DNA from 2 places in the Lysinibacillus fusiformis genome. Region 2 is predicted to be linked to the other one. Evidence: a T-box and tRNA genes for the amino acid it is inferred to sense, from the RefSeq annotation. Region 2 holds a T-box; the other holds one or more tRNA genes.

Region 1 (11,663 bases), 770 kb from region 2:
AACATTTCTTATTTTAGGAGCAACAATTTTCACATTTGTGACCAATAAAATACGAGCAGATCTTGTAGCCATTGTGTCACTTTTAGCTTTTGTCATTATGGATATTCTAACGCCAACAGAGGCATTAGCTGGCTTTTCAAACTCTGTAGTTTTAATGATTGCAGGGTTATTTGTCGTAGGTGCAGGAATTTTACGCACTGGCCTGGCAGGAATGGCAGGGCAACTTTTGCTTAAATGGTCGGGCAATAGTGAGCTGAAGCTATTTGTGCTACTACTTATTATTGTAGGATCTGTTGGTGCTTTTATGAGTAATACAGGTACTGTAGCATTAATGATGCCGATCGTTGTAAGTATAGCGATTAGTATGAAAGTTAGTCCTTCTAAATTTCTACTACCACTCTCCTATGTAGCAAGTCTTTCTGGTCTAATGACACTGATTGCATCACCAACCAATTTAATTGTCAGTCAGTTATTGGTTGATCGAGGCTATAACAAGCTTGGCTTTTTTGAAGTGACCCCTATTGGTATTGTGGGGATGATTGCAGGTATTACCTATTTAGTGCTTGTAAGGAATGTTCTATTACCAAAGGATCAAAACCGTACACAAACCAATGAAGGATATAAACTTTCACCAAAGAAAATTATTAAGCAATATGACTTAAATAATCGTCTATTTAAAATCTCTGTTCCTGATGAGTCACCTATTATTGAAACCTCTTTAGCAGAATTAAAACTGCCAGCTAAGTATATGCTCTGTATGATGAAAATTCATCGTAAATCACAAGAGGGTATTAATTTACTACCTATGACTTATCAAGAAATGGCAGGCCCAACTAGTGTCATTCATGCTAAGGACGAGCTATACGTTCAAGGAGAGGTAGAGGATATTCGTCGTTTTGTTGAGGATTATCATCTTGAGATGCAAGGGTTAGTAGAAGGGGAAGCCGATGAACTGGTATCGAAGCATCTTGGCATTGCGGAGGTATTGCTCACACCCAATTCGAGCTTTATCAATGAAACGGTTAGCTCTCTCGGATTCCGAGAAAAATATAATTTAAATATCATTGGCATTAATCGCAAGGGTGGATATAAGCTTCAGGATATGGTGTCTCACAAATTAAAATTTGGAGATGCAATATTAGTTCAGGGAGCATGGGATGAAATTCTTTTATTAGCAAGAGAAACTCAGGATGTCGTGGTTGTCGGGCAGCCGAAAGAACACGCAAGTGTAGCAGCAGCTACAGGCAAAGCTGGAATTGCAGGGATTATTATGTTGTTCATGATTATTTTGATGGCATTTGAAATTTTCCCTGCTGTAATTTCTGTAATGATAGGTGCCGTACTTATGATTTTAACAGGCTGCTTGAGAAACATGGAAGATGCCTACAGCAATATGAATTTTGAAAGTATTGTGCTAGTGGCTGCCATGTTGCCAATGGCGACAGCGTTAGAAAAAACAGGAGGCATGACCATTTTATCCGATGGTATTATTAATGCCTTAGGTGATTTCGGACCATACGGCGTGCTTATAGGCGTTTATATTTTGACAGCCATTTTTGGTCAATTTATTAGTAATACGGCAACTGCTGTATTGTTTGCACCGATTGCCATGAGTGCTGCCATTGCAATGGAGGTTAGTCCCACAACATTTATGATTGCAGTAGCAGTCGCAGCAAGTATGGCGTTTGCTACGCCAATTGCTTCCCCTACTAATGCATTGGTAATGACGGCAGGGGGCTACAAATTTATGGATTTTGTAAGAATAGGGGTACCATTACAAATTGTTATGTTTATTGTCATGATGATCGCCATCCCATTCTTTTTCCCATTTTAAAAACTCGGTTTCTCTACCGAGTTTTTTGTTTTATAAAAAGATCTATTATTTTTTTGTAGGAAATTATGATAAAATTATTTTTTAGTTAGCGGTATAACATTGAACTAGCTTATGGAGTAGATTTTTTTAATCATCCTTTTTGCAGTTATTAATATAGGAAGTTTTTCTTTGATAATAAAAAAGTTAAATTTTTTTCTTGAAAAGTGTTGACCTTTTTAAAATAAGGGTGTAGTATTATAAAAGTCGCCAGGGTGACACGCTAAAACAAAGCAAAACATGAACCTTGAAAACTGAACAAGCAAAACGTAATCAATAAAGTTTTAAGTAGCTAGCTTCGGCGAGTGAACGAAACAAAAATTTTGGACATCAAAATTGATGCCAGCAAAACAATTTGAGCTAATCAAATTTCTTTTATGGAGAGTTTGATCCTGGCTCAGGACGAACGCTGGCGGCGTGCCTAATACATGCAAGTCGAGCGAACAGAGAAGGAGCTTGCTCCTTCGACGTTAGCGGCGGACGGGTGAGTAACACGTGGGCAACCTACCCTATAGTTTGGGATAACTCCGGGAAACCGGGGCTAATACCGAATAATTTGTTTCACCTCATGGTGAAACACTGAAAGACGGTTTCGGCTGTCGCTATAGGATGGGCCCGCGGCGCATTAGCTAGTTGGTGAGGTAACGGCTCACCAAGGCGACGATGCGTAGCCGACCTGAGAGGGTGATCGGCCACACTGGGACTGAGACACGGCCCAGACTCCTACGGGAGGCAGCAGTAGGGAATCTTCCACAATGGGCGAAAGCCTGATGGAGCAACGCCGCGTGAGTGAAGAAGGATTTCGGTTCGTAAAACTCTGTTGTAAGGGAAGAACAAGTACAGTAGTAACTGGCTGTACCTTGACGGTACCTTATTAGAAAGCCACGGCTAACTACGTGCCAGCAGCCGCGGTAATACGTAGGTGGCAAGCGTTGTCCGGAATTATTGGGCGTAAAGCGCGCGCAGGTGGTTTCTTAAGTCTGATGTGAAAGCCCACGGCTCAACCGTGGAGGGTCATTGGAAACTGGGAGACTTGAGTGCAGAAGAGGATAGTGGAATTCCAAGTGTAGCGGTGAAATGCGTAGAGATTTGGAGGAACACCAGTGGCGAAGGCGACTATCTGGTCTGTAACTGACACTGAGGCGCGAAAGCGTGGGGAGCAAACAGGATTAGATACCCTGGTAGTCCACGCCGTAAACGATGAGTGCTAAGTGTTAGGGGGTTTCCGCCCCTTAGTGCTGCAGCTAACGCATTAAGCACTCCGCCTGGGGAGTACGGTCGCAAGACTGAAACTCAAAGGAATTGACGGGGGCCCGCACAAGCGGTGGAGCATGTGGTTTAATTCGAAGCAACGCGAAGAACCTTACCAGGTCTTGACATCCCGTTGACCACTGTAGAGATATGGTTTCCCCTTCGGGGGCAACGGTGACAGGTGGTGCATGGTTGTCGTCAGCTCGTGTCGTGAGATGTTGGGTTAAGTCCCGCAACGAGCGCAACCCTTGATCTTAGTTGCCATCATTTAGTTGGGCACTCTAAGGTGACTGCCGGTGACAAACCGGAGGAAGGTGGGGATGACGTCAAATCATCATGCCCCTTATGACCTGGGCTACACACGTGCTACAATGGACGATACAAACGGTTGCCAACTCGCGAGAGGGAGCTAATCCGATAAAGTCGTTCTCAGTTCGGATTGTAGGCTGCAACTCGCCTACATGAAGCCGGAATCGCTAGTAATCGCGGATCAGCATGCCGCGGTGAATACGTTCCCGGGCCTTGTACACACCGCCCGTCACACCACGAGAGTTTGTAACACCCGAAGTCGGTGAGGTAACCTTTTGGAGCCAGCCGCCGAAGGTGGGATAGATGATTGGGGTGAAGTCGTAACAAGGTAGCCGTATCGGAAGGTGCGGCTGGATCACCTCCTTTCTAAGGATTATTTCGGAATACAAACCTTGGGTTTGTAAGATTACGTTTTGCGTTCAGTTTTGAAGGTTCATTCTTCTGAATGAAACACTTCAAAACTTGTTCTTTGAAAACTGGATAAAACGACATTGAAATTGTAACAAACACATTTTTTTTTTAAGTTTTTTTATAGGCTTAATAACTTGGTTAAGTTATTAAGGGCGCACGGCGAATGCCTTGGCACTAGGAGCCGAAGAAGGACGGCACTAACACCGATATGCTTCGGGGAGCTGTAAGTGAGCTTTGATCCGGAGATTTCCGAATGGGGGAACCCACTACGTTTAATCGCGTAGTATCTTGACGTGAATACATAGCGTCTTGAAGGCAGACCCAGGGAACTGAAACATCTAAGTACCTGGAGGAAGAGAAAGAAAAATCGATTCCCTGAGTAGCGGCGAGCGAAACGGGAAGAGCCCAAACCAAGAGGCTTGCCTCTTGGGGTTGTAGGACACTCAATACGGAGTTACAAAAGAGCGAGTTAGATGAAGCGACTTGGAAAGGTCCGCCAGAGCAGGTAAAAGCCCTGTAGTCGAAAGTTCGTTCTCTCCTGAGTGGATCCTGAGTACGGCGGAACACGTGAAATTCCGTCGGAATCCGGGAGGACCATCTCCCAAGGCTAAATACTACCTAGTGACCGATAGTGAACCAGTACCGTGAGGGAAAGGTGAAAAGCACCCCGGAAGGGGAGTGAAAGAGATCCTGAAACCGTGTGCCTACAAGTAGTTAGAGCCCGTTAATGGGTGATAGCGTGCCTTTTGTAGAATGAACCGGCGAGTTACGATTACGTGCAAGGTTAAGCTTTAGAAGGCGGAGCCGCAGCGAAAGCGAGTCTGAATAGGGCGAAGTAGTACGTGGTCGTAGACCCGAAACCAGGTGATCTACCCATGTCCAGGGTGAAGGTGAGGTAACACTTACTGGAGGCCCGAACCCACGCACGTTGAAAAGTGCGGGGATGAGGTGTGGGTAGCGGAGAAATTCCAATCGAACTTGGAGATAGCTGGTTCTCTCCGAAATAGCTTTAGGGCTAGCCTCGTGATGAGAATACTGGAGGTAGAGCACTGTTTGGACTAGGGGGCCATCCCGGTTTACCGAATTCAGACAAACTCCGAATGCCAGATATTTATACACGGGAGTCAGACTGCGAGTGATAAGATCCGTAGTCAAAAGGGAAACAGCCCAGACCACCAGCTAAGGTCCCAAAGTAATCGTTAAGTGGAAAAGGATGTGGCGTTGCACAGACAACCAGGATGTTGGCTTAGAAGCAGCCATCATTTAAAGAGTGCGTAATAGCTCACTGGTCGAGTGACGCTGCGCCGAAAATGTATCGGGGCTAAACGATTCACCGAAGCTGTGGATTGACATCTACGATGTCAGTGGTAGGAGAGCGTTCTAAGTGCGTTGAAGTCAGACCGGAAGGACTGGTGGAGCGCTTAGAAGTGAGAATGCCGGTATGAGTAGCGAAAGACGGGTGAGAATCCCGTCCACCGTATGACTAAGGTTTCCTGAGGAAGGCTCGTCCGCTCAGGGTTAGTCGGGACCTAAGCCGAGGCCGATAGGCGTAGGCGATGGACAACAGGTTGATATTCCTGTACCACCTCCTCACCGTTTGAGAAATGGGGGGACGCAGTAGGATAGGGTAAGCGCGCTGTTGGATATGCGCGTCCAAGCAGTAAGGCGTGTGTGTAGGCAAATCCGCACACTGTAACGTTGAGCTGTGATGGCGAGTCCGTATGGACGAAGTTCCTGATTTCACACTGCCAAGAAAAGCCTCTATCGAGGTGAGAGGTGCCCGTACCGCAAACCGACACAGGTAGTCGAGGAGAGAATCCTAAGGTGTGCGAGAGAACTCTCGTTAAGGAACTCGGCAAAATGACCCCGTAACTTCGGGAGAAGGGGTGCTCTTGAGCGTGCAAGCGCATGAGAGCCGCAGTGAATAGGCCCAGGCGACTGTTTAGCAAAAACACAGGTCTCTGCAAAACCGTAAGGTGACGTATAGGGGCTGACGCCTGCCCGGTGCTGGAAGGTTAAGAGGAGTGGTTAGCGCAAGCGAAGCTGCGAATTGAAGCCCCAGTAAACGGCGGCCGTAACTATAACGGTCCTAAGGTAGCGAAATTCCTTGTCGGGTAAGTTCCGACCCGCACGAAAGGCGTAACGATCTGGGCACTGTCTCAACGAGAGACTCGGTGAAATTATAGTACCTGTGAAGATGCAGGTTACCCGCGACAGGACGGAAAGACCCCGTGGAGCTTTACTGTAGCCTGATATTGAATTTTGGTACAACTTGTACAGGATAGGTAGGAGCCAGAGATCTCGGAGCGCCAGCTTCGAAGGAGGCGTCGGTGGGATACTACCCTGGTTGTATTGAAATTCTAACCCATGCCCCTTAGCGGGGCAGGAGACAGTGTCAGGCGGACAGTTTGACTGGGGCGGTCGCCTCCTAAAAGGTAACGGAGGCGCCCAAAGGTTCCCTCAGAATGGTTGGAAATCATTCGTAGAGTGTAAAGGCACAAGGGAGCTTGACTGCGAGACCTACAAGTCGAGCAGGGTCGAAAGACGGGCTTAGTGATCCGGTGGTTCCGCATGGAAGGGCCATCGCTCAACGGATAAAAGCTACCCCGGGGATAACAGGCTTATCTCCCCCAAGAGTCCACATCGACGGGGAGGTTTGGCACCTCGATGTCGGCTCATCGCATCCTGGGGCTGTAGTCGGTCCCAAGGGTTGGGCTGTTCGCCCATTAAAGCGGTACGCGAGCTGGGTTCAGAACGTCGTGAGACAGTTCGGTCCCTATCCGTCGTGGGCGTAGGAAATTTGAGAGGAGCTGTCCTTAGTACGAGAGGACCGGGATGGACACACCGCTGGTGTACCAGTTGTCTTGCCAAAGGCATCGCTGGGTAGCTATGTGTGGACGGGATAAGTGCTGAAAGCATCTAAGCATGAAGCCCCCCTCAAGATGAGATTTCCCATTACGCAAGTAAGTAAGATCCCTCAAAGACGATGAGGTAGATAGGTTCGAGGTGGAAGTGTGGTGACACATGGAGCTGACGAATACTAATCGATCGAGGACTTAACCAAAACGTTTGAACCATTCAATGCACGTTTATCCAGTTTTGAAAGAATAAGTCTTTCAACTGAATAAGTGAAGTGATGATGGCAAAGAGGTCACACCCGTTCCCATACCGAACACGGAAGTTAAGCTCTTTAGCGCCGATGGTAGTTGGGGGTTTCCCCCTGTGAGAGTAGGACATCGCTTCGCTTATTTTTTGTGGAGGATTAGCTCAGCTGGGAGAGCATCTGCCTTACAAGCAGAGGGTCGGCGGTTCGAGCCCGTCATCCTCCACCATTATGGTCCCGTGGTGTAGCGGTTAACATGCCTGCCTGTCACGCAGGAGATCGCCGGTTCGATCCCGGTCGGGACCGCCATTATTATTGCCGGTGTAGCTCAGTTGGTAGAGCAACTGACTTGTAATCAGTAGGTCGTGGGTTCGACTCCTATCGCCGGCACCATTCCCTTGGAGGGGTAGCGAAGTGGCTAAACGCGGCGGACTGTAAATCCGCTCCTTAGGGTTCGGCGGTTCGAATCCGTCCCCCTCCACCATTTTAGGGGCATAGTTCAACGGTAGAATAGAGGTCTCCAAAACCTTTGGTGTGGGTTCGATTCCTACTGCCCCTGCCAGGTATTGAGGTACTCGTTCATATATAGCTATTATTTTATAGTGGCGATTGTGGCGAAGTGGTTAACGCATCGGATTGTGGTTCCGACATTCGTGGGTTCGATTCCCATCAGTCGCCCCATTTCAAAATTGGGGTATAGCCAAGCGGTAAGGCAACGGATTTTGATTCCGTCATGCCTAGGTTCGAATCCTAGTACCCCAGCCATTTTTTATTTTACGAGCCATTAGCTCAGTTGGTAGAGCATCTGACTTTTAATCAGAGGGTCGAAGGTTCGAGTCCTTCATGGCTCATCGTTTTTTAATTAATATGCGCCCGTAGCTCAATTGGATAGAGCGTCTGACTACGGATCAGAAGGTTATGGGTTCGACTCCTGTCGGGCGCGCCAATAAATTCACGTTTACGGAATGTAGCTCAGCTTGGTAGAGCACTTGGTTTGGGACCAAGGGGTCGTAGGTTCGAATCCTGTCATTCCGACCATCTTTCATGATAAAATGGGGCCTTAGCTCAGCTGGGAGAGCGCCTGCCTTGCACGCAGGAGGTCAGCGGTTCGATCCCGCTAGGCTCCACCATTTTAATATTTTTGGAGGTATACCCAAGTCTGGCTGAAGGGATCGGTCTTGAAAACCGACAGGCGGGTAACACCGCGCGGGGGTTCGAATCCCTCTACCTCCTCCATTTTCCGGGTCAGTAGCTCAGTTGGTAGAGCATTAGATTGAAGCTCTAAGTGTCGGCGGTTCGATTCCGTCCTGACCCACCATTATTGCGGGTGTAGTTTAATGGTAAAACCTCAGCCTTCCAAGCTGATGTCGTGAGTTCGATTCTCATCACCCGCTCCAAAATGGGCCTATAGCTCAGCTGGTTAGAGCGCACGCCTGATAAGCGTGAGGTCGATGGTTCGAGTCCATTTAGGCCCATCATTATTCCGAAGTAGCTCAGTTGGTAGTAGCACCTGACTGTTAATCAGGTTGTCGCAGGTTCGAGTCCTGCCTTCGGAGCCACGGCCCGTTGGTCAAGTGGTTAAGACACCGCCCTTTCACGGCGGTAACACGGGTTCGAATCCCGTACGGGTCATCAAGCATGTAGCACAGATGTGTGTTACATGCTTTTTTCTATTTCCTTTAAGTACATTCTCCTTTTTCATGTTGTTGAAAAAAGATCATGACAATAGCAGAAAAAGAGCTTTTGGCAAGGCGAGGGGTTGATTCCCGTTCCGTCAGCGTCCTTTCCAAGAGATGTCCGATGAGCCGTTTCCCTCACTGCGTTCACTCCAGTGTCTCATCTGTGACGCTGGCTCCACTCCAATCAACCATGTGCAATAGTGACAACACCCCTTCATAAAGGGTAGTGAAGACCTTCACTTTATTTGAAAATCTTTGCTAAAAAAGTAAACATTTTGTAGGTTGGAGTGGAGGGCTACTTGACTCCCGTGGGATAGCGAGACAGGCGAGCCCCTGCACGGAGCGGGAGCGGAGGAAGCGGCTCGGCGCTCGCCCACAGGAAAGCAAGTAGCCTGCAACGGAAACCATTTTCACCTTTCACAAAAATTCTATTGTTAGTTTTGTTTTTCAACACTATGTAGATTCTCTTTACGAAAGAGAATCTACAGATTAAATTTGAACAAACTATTTCATATATAAAATATGTATGTTTTTTCAAGTACTATTTTCATGGTGCTTGTCGTTTTGTTCCTCTAATATGAGGATAAGTGGAGGAATCGATATGAATATACAGGAGATACAGCAATTTTTAAGTTTATACCAGACAGAACAAAATAAATCAGAACTTTGGTTAAAGAATAGATTACAGGAAGTTGAAAATGCAGGTGAATATTACCCAACAACTGAGGAGCTAGTTTTTGGTGCAAGAGTGGCATGGCGTAATAGCAATAAATGTATCGGACGTCTATTTTGGCAGTCACTGCATGTGGTAGATGCACGTGATGTTTTAGATGAACAGGATATTTTTCAAAAATTACTAGAACATATTGATTATGCAACAAATTGTGGGAAGATCCGTCCAACTATAACAGTGTTTGCTTCAGATAGAGTAAGGATTTGGAATCATCAACTTATCCGTTATGCAGGCTATGAAACAGAAGCAGGCGTTATTGGAGATTCGCAATCCATTGAGTTTACAAAAGTATGTAAATCTCTGGGATGGAAAGGTAAAGGAACGGCTTTTGATGTGCTACCACTCATTATACAGGTGGATGATCGCGCTCCCAAAATGTATGTAATCCCTGAAGAATATATAGTAGAGGTCTCAATCCGCCATCCAGAGTCAGTGGATGTGGAGAAGTTAGGGATGAAATGGTATGCCGTACCCATAATTTCGAGTATGCGTTTTCAAATGGCGGGTATTGATTTTCAAGCTGCTCCATTTAATGGCTGGTATATGGGAACAGAAATCGGTGCACGCAATTTAGCAGATCATGAGCGCTATAACATGCTACCTGCTATTGCAGAAATTTTTAATCTTGATACAACCAAACAAGCGTCTCTTTGGCGTGATCGTGCATTAGTGGAACTTAATATTGCTGTTCTTCACTCATTTAAAGAAGATGGTGTGAGCATTGTTGATCACCATACAGCGGCTCAGCAATTTAAATTGTTTGAGGAAGCAGAAAAATCAGCAGAAAGAGAAGTTACAGGCAACTGGACATGGTTAATCCCGCCACTTTCGCCTGCAACGACTCATATATTCCATAAACCCTATGTAAATATATATCATACACCAAATTATTTTTATCAAAAGCCGTGCTATTAGCAGTAAAGGAGATGTTTACTTTCCTAATAATTTTGAAAATTAATTTCCAAATTACATGTTGAGGAGAGGGCGTTGATTATGTTAGACCAGCAAATCCCGAATATCCCATGGAGACAATTGACGACACCTTATGGTAGAGGAACAACCATCCCTCAGCTGATTGAACAGGAGCAATATCCACAGCTAGCTGAGTTAATTGAACATCAAGGTACACTATGGCAGGTGACACCCTGGGTTTTGCTGCTCCTTTTAAAAAAGCTAGCTAGTAAAAATACGGAGGATGTCTCCTTACAAGAATTACAGTTATATTTGGCTGTGGCACATGCTATTACAAAGGATTATCTAGACTCAGCCAATACTGTTGAAACCATGCAGGAGCTATTAGATACTAACTATTTATGGTCAGAAAATGAGGACAATGATGAGCAGGAGTGGGAGGAAGAAACGCCAAAGGGCTATGGGCAGCAAGCTTTTGTAGGCTATTATTATTTTAGTTATTTACTCCTACAAGAGGCTATTCCTATTTTTTCTGCTATGACAGTTCATAGTAATGAAGCAAAAGAATGTCTTGCAGAATTGCTAACATTACTACAGCAAGCTGACCATTAAACAATGCGTAAACGTATACACCATATAGAAATAAAGCAGATGGGGAACCTGAACCATCTGCTTTATTTATTAATGCACATATTCATCCTTGGAGGCTCTCATTGAGCAAAAGAAGAGTAATATTGCCACAACGACAAAGAGCCATCCCGCAATATTCCAGCCACCAAAGAAATCATGCAAGTAGCCAAAAAGAATAGGACCAATTGCGGCAAATAAATAACCCAAAGATTGTGCAAAGCCTGATAAATCAGCTGCCTCAAATGCAGTACGAGTGCGGAGAGTGAAGAACATCATTGCTAGGGCGAATGAAGAACCTCCTGCTAACCCTAGAAGGACCATCCACAGTACACCAAGACTAGTCCATTCCATGACAACACCAACAAAGCCTACTAAATAGAAGGATGTAAACATCAATACAAGGGGGCGTTGTGAAGTCATTTTACCTGCAATTATAGGCACAGCCAAAGCCATTGGTACTTGTGAGAATTGCATGATGGAAAACATCCAACCGGCCTTGTCAGGAGCTAGTCCTTGGGCAATATAGATCTCGGGAATCCAAGCTGCAGTCGTGTAGAATAATAAAGACTGTAACCCCATTGCGCCTGTGACAGCCCAAGTAACAGGTGATTTCCATAAAGGTGTACCTGTCTTTTTAGATGTAGTAACTGGTTCGGGTTTATTTGATTTTAATTGAGGTATCCAAATTAAGATTGTAACGAGAACGAGTACGAGTGCAATGGACAGCGCACCTTGCCAGCCTAACGATGAATTGGCTATAGGATA
Region 2 (11,663 bases):
CCTCCGTTCACTCAACATCTTACCTATTCTACCATAACAGCACCATTCACAATAACTAATATCATATCAAAATATGGCGGATATCCAATCTCTTTGCGGGAATATAAAAAAGCTATTCCTATTACGTTTAAGCAATAGAAATAGCTATAAGTTATTGGGTTATACGGTTTCAGATTCCTTTGAATGCACTCGCTTCATGAAGTCATTGACATCAGCAGGAACTTTACGATCTAGTAATGACACGATAATAACAGATAAGAAGCCCACAGGCACCGTCACAATACCTGGAATTTTAAACTGTAAGAAGCTTGGTAACGTTCCTGGTAAAAAGATCATCCACATAGATACGCCAAGTCCAATTAGTAATCCTGCAATAGCTCCCTTTTCTGTCATGCCTCTCCACCAAATACCTAATATAAATATTGGCGTGAATGTACTTGCTGCGACAGTAAAGGCGAGCGCCACTAAATGGCCAATGGATGCATCCTTTACAAGTAATCCCAATGCTCCATATAAAATACCTAATAATACAATGGCCACTTTCCCTGCAATAACACGTTGTTTTTGTGTAATATCCTTTTTCATGATGTTGGCATATAAATCATGAGCTAGTGCGCCTGAGCTTGTAATAAACAGTCCTGAAAGATTGGAGAAAATAGCTGCAAATGCTCCTGCTATGACTAATCCAAGTAGCCATTTGCCACCTAGTGCAAGGGCTGTAGTAGGAATCACCATATTATTTCCACCTAGCACTAAATCGCGCATAACTTCCTCACTAGCTGTTCCAGAAATGAAAATAGATCGACCTACAACACCTAAATAAACAGCTAATAGGAAGAACGCACTTGCAATCCCAATGGCCATGAGTGCAGATTTACGGGCTGCTTTAGCACTCGGATTTGTATAAAATCGTAATAAGATATGAGGAAGTCCAATTGTTCCTAGCGCTAGCCCAATTGTCATACTAATTGTTTGCCAGAATGTTGGGAAATAGAAGCCCGTGCCTGTCCAAGCAGCACCATCAAAGTTTATATCATTGCCATCTAAGGCATACGGTGAAGTGCCTGTGATTGGACCACTAAATGAATGGATGGCTGCTAAAATTTTATCGTAATGTAAACCACCATAAACCGCTGCAATTAACATCACGATAAACGCACCAAGACGAATCCATAACTCTAATGCTTGGTTGATGGTTGTCCCTTTCATACCACCAATTCCTACATAAAAAATCATAACAACACAAGTAAAAATAATGCCAAATTCATAAGAAGTACCAAAAAACATACTTAAAATTTGTGCAGCACCTAATAGTTGGGGAGCTGCATAAAAGCCGGAAATAGCTAAAACCACCGCCACCGCTACAAGCCGTGCTCGTTTACTGTGAAAACGATAGCCTAAAAAATCTGCAACGGTAAATGCACCAAAGCGTCTTAAAGGACCCGCCACAAAAATCGCTAATAATGTTAACCCAATGGAGAAGCAAAAAGCATAATAAGCACCATCATATCCAAGTTGAAATGTTAAACCTGCGATGCCCAGGAATGTTGCTGCACTTAAGTAATCCCCACCAATGGCAGAACCATTTGTAAACCATCCGAAGCTTCTGCCACCTACAAAGAAATCCGATGCGGTTGCATTTCTTTTTGTTAAATACGTAATGTATACAATCGTTCCCATCAAAGCAATGGTCATTAACATCTTTGGTTCTAATAGAGCTTCCATCATTCAACATTTCCCCCTTTATTCCAACTACTTATTTGCTATATCGTATTTTTTTAGTCGTTTCTCGTACATAGCAGTGTGAACATATGCAATAATAAATGCCATAGCCATCATCACAATTGTTGTCACAAACCATGTGACTGTCATACCACCCCAGATCCTCTTGAATGCAAATGCTGGCGCAAACCAATTCATAATAGGGATACTAAAAATCACAATAAAGTAAAATATCGATAAACCTAAACCTGTTTTAAATTCATCTTTCATAATTTTGTTTGTTGTTGCATCTAAAGGTGGTAGATCTTTCACATCAACTGTTCCTGCTTCTACATAGTCATAATCATGACTGCCTACTTCCGCCATAAGCCAACTCCCCCTTTTCGTATCAGTAAATAATTGTCTGAAATTTCAAATTATTATTCACTACAATTATTCTATTCTATTTCAACTTCAATATAGATATAAAATTTTGCTGTATTAGTACAAAAAATTGCTATTTTAAGTTAAAATATTTTTATCTTTTTATTCGTAGGAGGCTGGTAGCATTTTAAAGGTGGTATGGTATATGGAAAGCTCATTTGACAAGCAGCAAATGAGTGAATGGTTAAAAGAGGTTTTACCAAACGCTTTAGAGGAATGTAAAATGCCTAAGCCAGAAGATGAGGTCATTATTGTCTATGAAGTAAACCGGTTATTTGATTGGGTAAAAATTAATCGCTTAAAAAGAAACTATCCTAATAGTATAATTGTCCCGTTTGTTACAGAACACCTCACCTACTCGACTGGTATAGCAATTGAATTAGTTTTACCTGCACTTCTCATAAAACCATTACAAAAATCAAAATTTTTACGAATCGTAAAAAAACTGTACACATCCTATCAGGAAAAAAAAGCAAGTACACTCACAATGCTTGAGCTATCACAACAAGTATCCCAACAACATACCTCTCCGTTCAGGGAAGCATTTTTAAAACGTCTGATCCGTGGAGAAATTGACGATGAACAAGAAATTATACAATCCGCATCATTTTTATCGACAAGCTGTATTCCTAATATTGTATTTTTAATTCAGGGCTATATTGATGGAGATGATAAGAGGGCTATCCCACATGATGCGAGTAGTAGTATTACAACCGTTTTTCGCCAATACTTTGCTGACAAGGCCCCATTATCCTTTTTACATTTTGAACGCTATTTACTACTTCTTATGCGAATTCCGTCTGAGTACAACTCTTTTAAACATTGGGCAGAGGGTGAAGCCTGTCTATTAGAGGTGATCGAGACACTAAAAAAGGACCACTCTATTCATCTATTTATGGGGATTGGTGGTGTATTTCAGGATGCTATGCATGTGAAGGAATCCTATAGTCAGGCTAGAAAAGCACGTAGAAAACCACCTATCCATAACATTCACATCAGGTATTACGAAGATTTAACAAAGCATGAGCAGCTTCAAAAAGCTATTCAGTATATTGAAGAACATTATGACGAACAGCTGACCATACGTGATGTTGCAAAATATATTAGCTTTAGCCCAACTCATTTTAGTAGACTATTTAAAAAAGAAACGGGTCGCAATTTCGTTGACTATGTTGCTTATACGCGCATTATCAAAACCTTACCTTTTTTACGCAAGTACGACTACACCGTAGAAAAAATCTCCTCCACCTGTGGCTTTAATACACCAAATTACTATAGTTTAACCTTTAAAAAATATGTAGGAATCTCTCCAACAGACTACCGCAATACGACAGAAATTTTATTTAAATAATTTAGAAAGAATCTGCAAAAACCTCATGAAAAAAAGCAAGCCCCCATCAAGGAGACTTGCTTATCATCTACATGAGAATGCAGATTCTTATTTTGCATAGATTACACGTAATATTTTTCTACAACTTCTGCACAGCGAGCGCATACTGTAGGTTGTGCCTCATTTGCACCAACTGTTTCAGAAATTGACCAGCAACGCTCACATTTCTCACCTGTCGCCTTCTCAACAACAATGGAAACATGCTCAAGTGCTAAAGCTTCAGCAGGCGCTTCTTCTATGGCAGCTACCTCGAAAGCTGAAACGATGGAAAGTTGTGCAAAGTCAATGTTGGCATCGTTCAATAATGCGACAATGTCCTCTTTTGCATAGACAGTCACTTTTGCTTCAAGTGATTTACCAATTGTTTTCGCATTACGTGCTTCCTCTAATGCTTTTAAAATATCATCGCGTACATCAATAATTTTTTCCCATTTTGTGCGTAGGCTGTCAAAATTCGCTTGAACATCTACCTCTGGGAAGTCCGTTAATTGAACAGAAGCCTCTTCTACAATACCTTGAGCATTTAGGTAAGACCACATTTCATCTGTTGTATGTGGGATAACTGGTGTCATGATTTTAACCAATGTCATTAATGTATCATAAATAACTGTTTGCATCGCACGACGATCTTTATTGTCATGACCCTCAATATAGACAACGTCTTTTGCAATATCCAGATAGAATGAAGATAACTCTACAGCAACAAAATTATTGACTACATGATAGACAGCAGCAAAATCATAGCGATCATATGCAGCACGTACAGTTTTTAAGACATCTTGTAAGCGCATATACACATATTGATCCATTTCACGAAGCTCTGCATAAGCTACACGATCTTTCTTAGGATCGAAATCAGCAATATTACCGTGTAAGAAACGGAATGTATTACGAATTTTACGATACACTTCAGATACTTGCTTTAACATATCCATAGAAATGCGCACATCTGCTGTATAGTCAACAGAAGCAACCCATAAACGAAGAATGTCTGCGCCATACTGATCCATTACTTTTTGTGGGATAATTACATTCCCTAATGATTTACTCATTTTACGTCCTTCACCATCAAGAACGAAACCATGTGTTAAAAGTCCTTTATATGGTGCATAGCCGTTAATCGCTACAGATGTAATAAGAGATGAATTAAACCAACCACGGTGTTGGTCAGAGCCCTCTAAATAGAGATCAGCTGGATATTTCATGCCACGTTCTACGAGTACACCTTGGTGTGATGAACCTGAGTCGAACCATACGTCCATAATATCATTTTCTTTTGTGAATTCACCGTTCGGGCTTCCTGGATGTGTAAAGCCTTCTGGCAATAATTCTTTTGCTGTTTTTTGGAACCAAATATTTGATCCATGCTCACGGAATAATGCTGAGACATGACTAATTGTTTCAGGTGTAATAATTGGTTCACCATTTTCAGCATAGAAAATCGGAATCGGCACACCCCAAGCACGTTGACGTGAAATTACCCAGTCTCCACGATCACGAATCATATTATAAAGACGCGTTTCTCCCCAAGCTGGTGTAAATGCTGTTGCTTTTACAGCCTCTAATAACTCTCCACGGAATGCTTCAACGGATGCAAACCATTGAGGTGTCGCACGATAAATAACAGGCTTTTTCGTACGCCAGTCATGTGGGTATGAGTGCGTAAAGAAATCAAGCTTTTCTAACGCTTCTACTTCTTTTAGTTTTTCTGTTACTAGTTTATTCGCATCATTATAAAACACGCCTTCAAAGCCTGGTGCTTCATCTGTATAACAGCCACTATTATCAAGAGGGCTAAGAATACCTAAACCATACTGTTTACCAATATGATAATCGTCTTCCCCGTGTCCTGGTGCTGTATGAACACAACCAGTACCCGCTTCAGCTGTTACGTGTTCACCTACCATAATAAGAGATTCACGATCATAGAATGGATGCTGTGCTACAATACGATCTAGTGCCTCACCTTTAACTTCCTGTACAACCTCATAGTCTTCCCATCCAAGCGTATTTGCCACTGGCTCTAATAATTCTTTGGCAATGATGAATTTTTTATTAGCCACCGCAACTACGACATAGACAAATTCAGGATTCAAAGAAATCCCTAAGTTTGCTGGTAATGTCCAAGGTGTTGTTGTCCAAATAATAAATTTTGCGTCTGCTGGTACAACACCTTTTGCATCCTTAATAGCAAAGCTTACATAAATGGATGGTGATTTGATGTCCTTATATTCAATTTCAGCTTCCGCTAGAGCAGATTCAGAAGATGGTGACCAATAAACTGGTTTTAATCCTTTATAGATATAACCTTTTTCGGCCATTTTACCAAATACCTCAATTTGACGTGCTTCAAACTCAGGCTTCAACGTAATATAAGGATTTTCCCAATCCCCACGAATGCCTAATCGACGGAATTGTGTACGTTGATTGTCAATTTGCTCATAAGCATACTCTTCACAAAGTTGGCGGAATGCTGCAACTGACATTTCTTTACGCTTTACACCTTTGTTCGTCAATGCTTGCTCAATTGGTAAACCATGTGTATCCCAACCTGGAATATAATTTACATGGTAGCCAGTCATAGAACGATGACGTGTAATCATATCCTTCAATACTTTATTTAAAGCATGGCCGATGTGGATATCACCATTGGCATATGGTGGGCCATCATGTAGAACAAATTCTGGGCGATCTTCCGTACGCTCCATTTGTAATTTGTTAATATCCATAGCATTCCATTTTTCTTGCATTTTTGGCTCATTTGCCGGTAAGTTTCCACGCATTGGGAAATCTGTTTTTGGCATTAATAAAGTATCTTTGTATTCAACCATTAAAATTCCTCCTTTATTTTACATAAACAGGTAGACATTCTTCTCATACGACAGTTATTGGCAAACTTATCTAAAACGATTCGGGAACAAACAAAAAAAGCCCTCAATCCCACTAAGGGACGAGAAGCTTCTACTCGCGGTACCACCCTACTTGTAGCACAAAAAAATTGCACTACCTCTTAAAAGCACATTTAACGTCGTGCATCACGAAATAACCTACTTTTTTCAGTTATTTAGCTCAGAAGTGATGTTCAATGCTAGTTGTATGTTTGGGCTCTCACTGTCCCCAAATCGCTTAACAACGCCTAACAAATACTGTCTTCGTCTCTGCTTTTATGCATATCTGTTCAAAATAATTACTATTACAAAGTATATGAAATTCAAACAATCGCGTCAAGTTTCATTTGTCAATTGCAACAATTAAAAAGAAAAGTTAAATATCTTCAGAATCCTGTGCTTCCTCAACAGATGCTTGAATTTCTGTTAAATCAATATCATATTGCAGCAAATGATCCCAGTCATCTGCATTAAGTAAATCAAGCTGTGCTTCTACAAGCATCTTGAAACGATTACGGAATACCTTAGATTGCTTTTTAAGCTCATCAATTTCAATCGTCACCTTACGAGCCTTCGTCAAAGCTTCATTGACAATTCGATCAGCATTTTTTTCAGCTTCTTTTACAATGAGCTTCGCCTCTTTTTGAGAGTTTCTTCGCACTTCATCAGCCGCTTCTTGTGCAACGACAATAGACTTCTGCAAAGTTTCTTCTAAGGAGTTAAAATGTCTCGCTTGTTCTAAGGCCATCTCTAATTGTTTATCAACTTCTTTTTTTTCACGAAGCAGAATTTCATAGTCTTTAATAATCTGATCTAAAAATTCATTTACTTCATCTTCAGCATAGCCTCTGAAGGCTTTTGTAAACTCCTTATTATGTATATCAATAGGTGATAATGGCATACAATCCTTCTCTCCTTTACATGTACATTCGTAATTCCTATTATACAATTGTTCCGACAACTTAGCAGTAAAAATTAATGAAATTTACTTCACTTTCAGCTTTTTTGGGCCAATCGACCGACTTGTAGACGGATTTTATCTTTTTTTGTTCGGCCTTCAGTCATAATAATTTTCACACGACCACTTCCTCGTATCGATAAAATATCTCCCTCTTGTAATTCAAAAGCAACTGTGTCTCGTTCTGTCCAATTAACACGTACTTTTTTCCCAGTAATGAAAGCTTGAGCTTTTTGGCGTGATACATTTAAGACAGTCGCAATAATTACATCTAAACGCATCGAAGATACCGTATGAGATTCCTCCAACCATTCTTCCTCATTTACAATAAGGGAATCCGGTTCTTTTAAAGACTCAATATGCACCTTTACTTTACCAATACCCGTTAAATGTAAACGAACATATTCTGCTACCTCCTGAGCTACAATGAATTGCACCTGGTAATCATTAACTCGAATATCGCCAAATTTACCACGGTTTAAACCTAATGATAGCAATGCACCTAAAACATCAGGATGTCGTAATTGAACAAATTTCACAGGATATTGAATCGTAAATGCCACCAACTGAAAGTCTTCTTCTGTCGCTTCATAGTAAGTAGGAAAAATGAGCATACGCTGCCTTTCTGCTCCATCAAATAAACCTGTGCATGCCGTTTTCAGCGTATCATCCTGCCCGATAATAGAGGTCACAATAAAACGTTGTCTTGGATCAAGAAAATCTGTCAGCTTAGGCGCATAACGATCTTCCACCTCACGTTGCCAACTTATTACCTGTTCAATAAAGGGTTGTTCTTCTTTTCGAAAATGCTGGATTAAGTGTTCCATCTTGTTGTCTCCTCTTTCACTAGTTCCGTTTTGCTTTGTTAGTTGGAAACTTAGTATTCCCAATTAATGACGTTTGGACATCATTGTTTTAAAAATTTTTTATTAGTCGCTTTAGTAGCGGAGTAATTCTTTTTTACTTGATACTTCGTGTTGCATCAAAATAAATAAAAAATCCCCACTAAAACGTGAGGATTTACTTCTAAGCGAACATAAAATATATTTTCTGAATGACTATATAAAGCCCTCTTTCTATAAAATTCAGCATAAAGATGGCCACAATTGGAGAAATATCAATCATACCAAGCGGCGGAATAAACTTCCTAAAAATCCCTAAATATGGCTCACATACTTTTTCAAGCATTCGACCAATGGCTGAATTTTGAGCGGCAGGCACCCAAGACATTAAGATATATGCAATTAGCATAAATGAATAAATCTTAAATGCTAATGATACATAACTAAGTATTAAAAGAAAAGTCATATAAACTACAATCCTCGCTATTAATTATCGTCTAAAATAAAGTTTGTAATTTCACCAGTCACTTCTACATTATCTGGCGTACACAGGAAAATATCCTTACCGATACGTTGAATATCCCCAGCAAGAGCATAGACTGTGCCACTTAAAAAATCAATAATGCGTTTACCTTGCTCTCGTTCAATACGTTGTAAATTAACGATTGTTGCACGCTTATTTTTTAAATGCTCTGCGATATCCTGTGCTTCTGCATAAACTCTGGGTTCTATTAAAACAACTTTTGCTCCCTTAGAACTCATAGCTGCCTGCAAACTGACAATGTTATTAGGAGTTGCTGAACTTTGTGGCACAATTTCATGAATAGGTGCTTTACGTTCTTTCATCATTTTTTTAGGCTTTACTGAATGAATCGGTTGCTGTTGTTGTATGGGTTGTTGTTGCTGAATAGGAGCTTGCGTGATTTCTTCTTCTAATTCTTCTTCAAGGTAAAAGAAGTTTTTAATCTTATTTTTCATGCTCATCCTGTTCCCCTCTTTCATTTCCAACAAGAGCCGTTCCGACTCGAACAAAAGTAGCCCCTTCCTCTACCGCAATTTCAAAGTCATTAGACATGCCCATTGATAACTCGGTACAAGGTGCGTGTGCGAATCCTTGCTCGGCTATTTGCTGTTGACATTGTTTTAATTGCTTGAAAACAGAGCGAATGATTGCTTCGTTTTCGGTGTTTGGTGCCATTGTCATTAAACCTACAACTTGAATCTTTGTAAAACCTTTTAAGGCTTCTACAAAAGGCAAAACTTCTTCGATAGTTAAACCATGTTTTGAATCTTCGCCAGAAACATTTACTTGTACAAAACATTTAACAGGTTGATCTGCTCTTTTTTCAATTTCTTCTGCCAAACTCAAACGATCTAAGGAGTGTAAATAATCAATGCTGTTAATCACTTGTTTTACTTTACGTGTTTGAAGCGACCCAATATAATGCCAGTGTACATCAGCATGAATCTCAGTAATTTTACGATGTAAACCTTCTGGTCTATTTTCACCTAAATGAGTGAGTCCTGCTTCAATTGCTTCTTGCGTTCTTTCAACAGAAACTTCCTTCGTCACCGCAATTATTTGGACTTTATCGCCCTCACGATTCCCTTTTTTTTCTGCTGCTGTTATTAAATCATTTAGTTTGTTTAAATTTGTTAAGATTTTTGTCACTGTTTTTCCCAACTTTACAACAATAGTTTCTTTTATTGTAACAAGCAATGCTTGATTTATCAATGAATAGCCTGACCTATGTCAGCATACAATCCTCACAATTTTATTGACCATATGTTTTAGGAAAGTGCTTTGACTAAAATGACATCCTTGCCAACGACAAGCACATCCTTCATATAGACTTTTCTCACAGACTCTTCGCCTTTAAAAAAACCAAGATATTTGCGAGGCTCTGCAATCAAAAATGCTGTCACATAGCCCGTTTCTTTTGATACTTCGGCATCTATCACAAAGCCTATAAATCGTCCATTTCCTGCTTCAATGACTTCTTTTTGTTGTAACATCGAAAAACGCAATGACATACCTCCTCTATTGTTTACTTTCGTACATTCATTTCTACCATCAAACTTTGCTGTTACTTTATATTTATGTATCACTTGTTGATTGAATGAAGATAAAATGCGCACCGAATAATACGATGCGCATTTTTTTATTTGTAATCTTTTTGCATTGTTTCAATTGCATTTTTTTCAAGACGTGAAATTTGTGCTTGAGAAATCCCAAGTTCTTTGGCAATTTCAGTTTGGGTCTCTCCATAATAAAATCGTTTGGCAACGATCATTTGCTGACGTTCATCTAGCTTTTGCAAGCTTTCCTTTACCGACACATAGGCAACCCATTGATCCTCAGATACATCATCATCTCGTAATTGGTCCATCATATAAACAGCATCTCCGCCATCTGAATAAATGGGCTCTTGTAATGAAACTGGATCTTGAATGGCATCTAAAGCAAATAAAACATCTTCCTTTTTCATGTCAATCATCTCAGCAATTTCTTCAATCGTTGGTTCACGCAAATTATCGGTTATCCATTGCTCTTTTGCCTGCATTGCCTTATAAGCTATATCTCTTAGAGAACGAGATACACGCAATGCATGATGATCACGCAGATGGCGACGAATTTCACCAATAATCATTGGTACAGCATATGTCGAAAATCGTACATTATGCTTTAAATCAAAATGATCAATGGCTTTCATGAGGCCAATACAGCCCACTTGAAATAAATCATCTGCCTGTTCACCTCTATAGGCAAATCTACCGACAATACTAAGCACTAACCTTAAATTGCACATGACAAGCTCTTCTCTAATCTCAGTTTCTCCAGCTTGTAACCGGATGAAGAGTTCCTTCATTTCCTCGTGCTTTAGAATTGGCAAAGTCGATGTATCTAAGCCGCAAAGATCTACTTTTGTTCGCATATTCGATTCCTCCGGATGTTATTCTCTGACTAAACCGTGACATCAGTTTGTCCGAGAGAAACAAGAATATGCAAAAAAGCTGCGACCAATTTTAGGTAGGTTAATTTTCCCTTTCTACGAAATTGGCTGATTTAAATTTTCACGTAAATCTTGAATAATTTTCTTTTCTAAACGGGAAATATATGATTGCGATATGCCTAAATGATCTGCCACTTCTTTTTGTGTCATTTCAACTTTTCCATTGAGACCAAAGCGACATTCCATAATATATCGTTCACGCGCACCTAGTAAATTAATAGCATGGAACATGTGCTGACGTTCAATTTTCTTCTCCACATTGTCTAGAATAATATGCTCTTCTGTTCCTAAAATATCTGACAGTAATAATTCATTTCCATCTGCATCAGAGTTTAGTGGCTCATCTAAGGAAACTTCACCCTTCATACGACTTGTTTTTCGTAAATGCATTAAAATTTCATTTTCAATGCAGCGTGATGCGTATGT

What was found. A T-box is a leader RNA that pairs with one kind of tRNA and senses whether it is charged. The one in region 2 lies ahead of ileS (isoleucine--tRNA ligase), so its partner is inferred to be a tRNA-Ile.
Region 1: it has a tRNA-Ile gene. The T-box ahead of ileS (isoleucine--tRNA ligase) is inferred to sense a tRNA for this amino acid. The anticodon was not compared.

What each region holds. Positions count from the first base shown of each region.
Region 1 covers NZ_CP070490.1:2,078,793-2,090,455, forward strand. The annotation lists gene JTI58_RS10180 (SLC13 family permease) at 1-1,834, shown strand, start outside; rRNA gene JTI58_RS10185 (16S ribosomal RNA) at 2,245-3,796, shown strand; rRNA gene JTI58_RS10190 (23S ribosomal RNA) at 3,978-6,905, shown strand; rRNA gene rrf (5S ribosomal RNA) at 6,971-7,086, shown strand; tRNA gene JTI58_RS10200 (tRNA-Val) at 7,098-7,173, shown strand; tRNA gene JTI58_RS10205 (tRNA-Asp) at 7,178-7,253, shown strand; tRNA gene JTI58_RS10210 (tRNA-Thr) at 7,262-7,337, shown strand; tRNA gene JTI58_RS10215 (tRNA-Tyr) at 7,345-7,428, shown strand; tRNA gene JTI58_RS10220 (tRNA-Trp) at 7,433-7,506, shown strand; tRNA gene JTI58_RS10225 (tRNA-His) at 7,550-7,625, shown strand; tRNA gene JTI58_RS10230 (tRNA-Gln) at 7,635-7,709, shown strand; tRNA gene JTI58_RS10235 (tRNA-Lys) at 7,723-7,795, shown strand; tRNA gene JTI58_RS10240 (tRNA-Arg) at 7,814-7,890, shown strand; tRNA gene JTI58_RS10245 (tRNA-Pro) at 7,906-7,982, shown strand; tRNA gene JTI58_RS10250 (tRNA-Ala) at 7,999-8,074, shown strand; tRNA gene JTI58_RS10255 (tRNA-Ser) at 8,088-8,180, shown strand; tRNA gene JTI58_RS10260 (tRNA-Phe) at 8,187-8,262, shown strand; tRNA gene JTI58_RS10265 (tRNA-Gly) at 8,268-8,341, shown strand; tRNA gene JTI58_RS10270 (tRNA-Ile) at 8,346-8,419, shown strand; tRNA gene JTI58_RS10275 (tRNA-Asn) at 8,427-8,503, shown strand; tRNA gene JTI58_RS10280 (tRNA-Glu) at 8,505-8,576, shown strand; gene JTI58_RS10285 (nitric oxide synthase oxygenase) at 9,225-10,271, shown strand; gene JTI58_RS10290 (hypothetical protein) at 10,350-10,880, shown strand; gene JTI58_RS10295 (CynX/NimT family MFS transporter) at 10,950-11,663, opposite strand, start outside.
Region 2 covers NZ_CP070490.1:2,852,398-2,864,060, reverse strand. The annotation lists gene JTI58_RS13920 (sodium/solute symporter) at 160-1,728, opposite strand; gene JTI58_RS13915 (DUF485 domain-containing protein) at 1,753-2,088, opposite strand; gene JTI58_RS13910 (helix-turn-helix domain-containing protein) at 2,291-3,496, shown strand; gene ileS (isoleucine--tRNA ligase) at 3,598-6,366, opposite strand; T-box leader at 6,479-6,703, opposite strand; gene JTI58_RS13900 (DivIVA domain-containing protein) at 6,800-7,324, opposite strand; gene JTI58_RS13895 (YlmH family RNA-binding protein) at 7,420-8,208, opposite strand; gene JTI58_RS13890 (YggT family protein) at 8,408-8,689, opposite strand; gene JTI58_RS13885 (cell division protein SepF) at 8,710-9,207, opposite strand; gene JTI58_RS13880 (YggS family pyridoxal phosphate-dependent enzyme) at 9,191-9,895, opposite strand; gene JTI58_RS13875 (PRC-barrel domain-containing protein) at 10,015-10,257, opposite strand; gene sigG (RNA polymerase sporulation sigma factor SigG) at 10,386-11,159, opposite strand; gene sigE (RNA polymerase sporulation sigma factor SigE) at 11,274-11,663, opposite strand, start outside.